Regions from separate parts of the Oxalobacter vibrioformis genome, predicted to be linked through region 1. Evidence: predicted binding sites of a transcription regulator. Region 1 holds the regulator's gene; the other holds the start of a gene.
The links. The regulator sigma-54, encoded in region 1, starts transcription at its own class of promoters, with help from an activator protein. The targets are predictions, from matches to a motif close to TGGCANGNAANCTGCTTT.

Region 1 (3,161 bases):
GATGGGGAAGATATCTCTCACCTTCCCATTCACCGCAGAGCCGCGATGGGCCTTTCCTACCTGCCGCAGGAAGCTTCCGTTTTCCGCAAGCTGAATGTTCAAGACAATATTCGCGCCGTGCTGGAACTCCAGCACAAGGATGGGCAACCGTTTTCAAAATATGAAATAGAAACCCGGCTTGATGCGTTACTGGCTGAGCTCCAGATTGAAAAGCTGCGGGAAAACTCCGCCTCTTCCCTTTCCGGTGGTGAAAGACGCCGTGTTGAAATCGCCCGTGCTTTGGCAACAGACCCACAGTTCATTCTGCTGGATGAACCCTTTGCCGGTATTGATCCGATTGCCGTCATTGAAATTCAGCGTATTGTGCGCTTTTTGAAAGAACGGGGAATCGGGGTGCTGATCACGGACCACAATGTGCGTGAAACGCTCGGCATCTGTGATCATGCCTACATCATCAATCAGGGCACCGTTTTAGCCAAGGGTCATCCGGAAGAAATCATCATGGATGAATCTGTCCGGCGGGTCTACCTGGGAGAAAACTTCCGGCTGTAAAGACAAGAGCGCATGAAACTGAAACAGCAATCCCGCCTTACACAGCAACTTGCGCTCACTCCCCGTCTACAGCGCGCCATCCGGCTTTTACAGCTGTCAGCCACCAGCCTCAACCTGGAAATTGAAAAGGCGCTGGAAGATAATCCGTTTCTGGAACGCGTGGACAACCTGCTGGACAGTGCACTGCATCTCACCGCGGATGACACACTTATCAGCAACGAATCTGCCGCAAATCGGGTAACAATTGATAGCGAAGCGCCGGCTGATGGGTCTCTGGACTTCCGGAGCCCGTCCCATACCGCACAGGTTCCTAATAATGACGATATGGCTTCCCCGATGGAAGCCCCATCCCCTTCTCTGCGAGAGCATCTGACAACCCAGATACACATGCGTTTGAATGAGCAGCGTCAGTTGGCTCTGGCTGAGCTGATTATTGATGCGCTGGATGAAAACGGCTTCCTCATTGAGACGCTTGACGAGATGCTTGAGTGGCTACCTGAAGCGCTCAATATCCAGCGGTCCGAGCTGGAAACGGCCTTAAGGCAAGTGCAGGATCTCGAGCCTCCCGGCATTGCGGCAAGAAACAGCGTCGAATGCCTCGCTATCCAGTTGAAAAAACTGCCGGGACTGCCTTATGTCACGCGTAAAAGAGCCATTACGATTGTTGAAAATCATCTGCCTCTTTTGGCCCGACGGGATTTTTCCCGGCTGAAGAAGCTGCTGGATTGCGATGATGAAGATCTGACAGATGCCCGAAAAGCCATCCATTCCTGTGATCCGCATCCTGCAGCATCCTTTTCTGCTGAAAAAGCCCATACCCTGGTGCCGGAACTGCTGGCCTTTTATCAGGATGGCCAGTGGCAAATCGGACTGAATCCGGCAGCCCTGCCAAAGATCCGCATCAGCTCCCTGTATGCCGACATCATGAAAAATGCGGAAAACCGCCAAACCATGAATACACAGTTACAGGAAGCAAACTGGTTTATCCGCAACCTGCAGCAGCGTTATGAGACCATTCTCAAAACAGGACAGGCCATTGCGGAAAGACAGCAGCCGTTCTTTTCTGATGGCCCCATATCGATGAGGCCACTTGTATTGCACGAAATAGCTGATACACTAGAACTGCACGAGAGCACGATTTCCCGTGTGACAAACCAGAAATACATGCACACGCCGCATGGTATAGTTGAACTGAAGTCCTTTTTCGGAAGCCATCTGACAACGGAATCAGGCAACACCGTTTCATCAACAGCCATTCGGGAACGAATCCGGCAACTTATAGGAGCAGAAGACCAGAAAAAACCCTTATCAGACAACCGAATCGCACAGATACTGGGAGAACAGGGATTGGTGATTGCCCGTCGAACCGTCGCGAAATACCGCGAAACCCTGAAAATTCCTTCCGCTCATATGCGAAAGTCTCTGTCTCTGTAACTTCCATTGGCAGAGCAAAAAACATCACCCGAATGCTGTTTTAACAGGTGATAACTGATGACAATCTTTAGGAGAAACTTATGAATCTCACGATCAGTGGACATCATCTCGAAGTAACACCGGCCATCCGCAGTCATGTAGAAAACAAGCTGAACCGGATGAAACGGAATTTTGACAACGTGATCGACATCTCTGTCCTGTTGGCTGTGGACAATAATTCAGACAAGGACAAGAGACAACGGGCAGAGATCAAAATGAACATAAGTGGCAAGACGATACATGCAGAAAGTGCTGCACAGGATCTGTATGCTGCGATTGATATTCTGATGGATAAACTGGATCGGCAGATTGTGAAACACAAAACAAAATCAAAAGAACATGGACGTGAGTCCGTGAAAAATCTGCCAAGCGACTTGCCGTCCTGATCCCTGCATCAGGTCAATCAGCAAGAAGGCGCATCACGTTGCGCCTTTTTTGATGCCGGTTTTATTTTCCCTTATCGCTCCATGCCTGATACGGATTACGCATCAGGTTGGTATTGTAGTAGTGAGGGTCTTCCGTTACTTCCCGCCCCACCCAGTCCGGCAGGTCAAATGTCTGATCCACAGCCTCCAGCTCGATTTCCGCAATGACAAGCCCGGCATTTTCCCCAAAAAATTCATCGACTTCCCATATCATGCCGTCATGAGGAATCCGGTAACGAACCTTTTCAATAAGGGGCCTGACACAAAGGTTCTCCAGCATCTCCTGTGCATCTTCGAGCGGAATCGGATATTCCCATTCGTTCCTGAATAACCCGTCTGTACTGCTTTTGATGGTAACAAAGGCTTGCTGGTTCATGACCCGGATACGCACCACACGATCATGATCCGCTGACAGGTATCCCTGCCGGATGGTGTCTCCCTTTACCCTGTTTTTCCACCCGTCATTCGCCAGCAAAAACTTGCGTTCAATCTCTACTCCCATTGCCATTGCCCTTATCAATCGAAAAGCTTTTATACCATATCGTGCCGGTCCATCAAACCCATTCAATAAAGCGTGTTTTCCCTCCTGAAAAGAGCAGGTCCTTCCCCTGATATTTCTTTCTTTTCCCCTATGAAGGAGCATGAAAGCTTCAGTAACAACTGGTATAATAAAGAGATGTCGGGGCGTAGCGCAGCCTGGTAGCGTACTTG
Region 2 (3,161 bases), 420 kb from region 1:
AAAGCCGGCGTTTACCGGCTTTCCCACAACGCTTAGCCGATCAGTGACAGGACGGTCTGTGGCATCTGGTTGGCCTGCGCCAGCATGGCGGTACCGGCCTGCTGCAGGATCGACGCACGAGAGAGTTCCGCGGTCTCGGCTGCATAGTCGGCATCCAGGATGCGACTCCGGGCGTTGCTGGTATTTTCGCTGTTGACTTCCAGATTCTTGATCGTGGCTTCAAAGCGGGCCTGGAGCGCACCGTAGCGGGCCATTTCATTGTTGACAATATTGATGGCCGCATCGGCAATCGCAATGGCCAACTGGGCCTTATTGAAATCGGTTACATCCAGGCTTGATACGGAATTCAATCGGGAATTTCCAACATCAATTTCCGTTGTCCCGCCTGCTATGGTGTATTTATCAGAAAAGCCGACATCATCCAGGCCAGTGACAGAAAAGCTTTTGTCAGAGTCGAAGGTCAGCACACCAGCCGCGACAATGGCTCCTTCCCAAGGCTTATCCGTATCACTTGAAAGATTGGTGAGTTCATCTAAATCTGCACCCTCCTCTATTGTTCCGTTCCCCTTGAAGGTATTAAGCTTGGGAGCTGTGGCCGGCGCTGTGATGTCTTTGGTGAGACCCACCATGATGTTTTCACCGGAGGCATGGGTCAGCTTGATGCCCTGGTCTGATACGACATTCGTCGCAGGATCAAGAACCTCATGGTATTCCGCTGTAATACCGGTCTTGGAACTTTGTGCGTTGATCGCATTGACAGCTGCGGCATACGAATCCGCCTGTTTTTCATTCGATCCGATGGTGAACGAGACATTGACAGAAGTTTTCTTGTTGTCACCAAACAAGGTGATCGAGTACGATTCATCTGCTGTGAAAGTATTCATAAACGCTTCCGTTTTGGCGCTGGCAGTCACGCCAGTCTTCGAGGAAAGCGCATTGACCGAGGCAGCAATGGTTTTTGCAGTATCCCCCAATACGGTCTTGTATATGGCCGAGCCGATACTGCCGTTAATGGTGATATCTTTATCTTCAGCAATCGTTGACACCTTGGGATAACTGCCCGGGGGAGTACCTCCCGCGTCAACTGCTGCCGCTGCTACGTTATCGGTGGTGACCCGGTTGTTGCCGTAGACATTCGTCAAAAAGTTCATGCCGCCGGCAGAAATGATATCTCCCGCATTGAAGCCAACCTGGTAATTCTGGGTGCCCATCGTGCCATTCAGCAGGCTCTGCCCGTTGAAGGTCGTCGTGGTGGCAATCCGGTTGAGCTCGGATACCAGTTGGTTAACCTCATCCTGGATTGCCTGCCGATCCAGCGAAGCGTTCGTGGCGTTGGATGACTGCACGGCCAGAGTCCGGATACGCTGGAGCATGTCAGCTGACGTGGACAGCGCGCCCTCTGCCGTCTGGCCAAGGGAGATACCGTCACGGGCATTGCGGATCGCCTGGTTCATGCCGTTGACCTGGGTGGTCATGCGAGAAGAAATACCGAGGCCTGCCGCGTCGTCTTTCGCGCTGTTGATGCGCTTGCCGGAAGACAGGCGCTCAAGGGCTGTGGACAGGGACGACTGTGTATTGTTCAGGTGACGCTGGGAATTCAGCGAACTGATATTGGTGTTGATGATTTGAGGCATGGTGCCCTCCTTTGTCTTTCAGGTTGTCGAAGTTATCTTTCGCAGAGGAAATCCAGCCTAAGCTTTTGGATTTACTGGTTTTTTCGACTTTTTGCGTTAATACCGGATTGACAATAATGTCGCAAGCTTCATCTGTAGCGGCTTTCACGGCGATTTGTTAGTGGATTCTGCAGGGAATGCGGATCACCCAATCATTCATTCACAAGGGGAAGCAGGCATTTGTCGTTTCCGCCTTTTTTCGGTCAGGTCTTCCGTCAATTTCAGGTTGGCATGATTCTTGCTTGTGTATGGGTAGGGGTGTTTGTTTTCCAAAAAGGAGGAAGTCATGAAATTTGTAAGTGCAATTATCAAACCCTTCAAGCTGGATGAAGTAAGGGAGGGGCTTTCATCAATCGGGATACAGGGAATGACGGTAACCGAAGTGAAAGGGTTTGGCCGACAGAAGGGGCATACAGAGTTGTATCGGGGTGCAGAGTATGTAGTGGATTTCCTGCCCAAGGTGAAGGTGGAGGTGGCGGTATCTGATGCCATGCTTGAGCAGGTACTGGAAGTTGTCCAGGAGACGGCGACAACCGGCAAGATCGGAGATGGCAAGATTTTTGTGTTTGACCTGAAGGAAGTGGTTCGCATCCGCACAGGTGAAACAGGTGATGAGGCGTTGTGAGGAAAGGATGGATGATATGAAATATGCTATTTCCTGTTTAAAAAGCGCAGGCACAAGGCTTTTGGGTTTGCCCTGCATGCTGGTGGCGTTTCAGTGCCTGGTTTTTTCGAGACTGGCCATGGCACAGGAAAGTGCTGTAGCAAATTCCGTTGCCGTTGTAACAGCAGGTGCGGCTGAAGTAGCTCAGGCCGCACCTGCTGTGCTTTCCGCCGGTGATACGGCCTGGATGCTGACATCGACGATGCTGGTTATCCTGATGATTATTCCGGGTCTTGCTCTCTTTTATGGCGGGCTGGCGCGCAGCAAGAATATGCTGTCAGTCCTGATGCAGGTGTTTGTGATTTTTTCGCTGACATCGGTGTTGTGGTGTCTGTATGGCTACACCCTGGCTTTTTCAGGGAAGGGCGCCATCATCGGTGATTTTGGCAAGGCTTTCCTCATGGGAATCACGCCTGATACGCTGTCTCAAACGCTTTCGACCATACCGGAATATGTATTTGTGGCTTTTCAATGCACCTTTGCGGGGATTACCTGTGCACTGATAGTGGGCGCTTTTGCCGAGAGGATGAAGTTTTGCGCCGTGCTGGTTTTCATTTTCCTGTGGTTTACCTTCAGTTATGTACCGATGGCACATATCGTATGGGGGGGCGGCTTTCTCAATGCCGATGGCGCGCTGGACTTTGCTGGCGGCACGGTGGTGCATATCAATGCAGGGATTGCCGGGCTTATCGGTGCTTATATGGTGGGCAGGCGCATTGGCTTTGGCCGCGAGTCATTTACGCCGCATTCTCTGACACTGACGATGGTGGGTGCTTCGCTTCTGTGGGTCGGCTGGTTCGGATTCAACGCGGGTTCGGCCGGGG

Region 2: a site for sigma-54 is predicted at 1,901-1,918, ahead of glnK (P-II family nitrogen regulator). Genes of this name have one in related genera too.

The regions. Positions count from the first base shown of each region.
Region 1 covers NZ_CP098242.1:848,549-851,709, forward strand. Annotated here, with positions in the region: gene lptB (LPS export ABC transporter ATP-binding protein) at 1-552, shown strand, start outside; gene rpoN (RNA polymerase factor sigma-54) at 565-1,986, shown strand; gene hpf (ribosome hibernation-promoting factor, HPF/YfiA family) at 2,067-2,411, shown strand; gene NB640_RS04230 (CYTH domain-containing protein) at 2,473-2,952, opposite strand; tRNA gene NB640_RS04235 (tRNA-Pro) at 3,131-3,161, shown strand, end outside.
Region 2 covers NZ_CP098242.1:423,705-426,865, reverse strand. Annotated here, with positions in the region: gene NB640_RS02175 (flagellin N-terminal helical domain-containing protein) at 33-1,634, opposite strand; gene glnK (P-II family nitrogen regulator) at 1,960-2,298, shown strand; gene NB640_RS02165 (ammonium transporter) at 2,375-3,161, shown strand, end outside.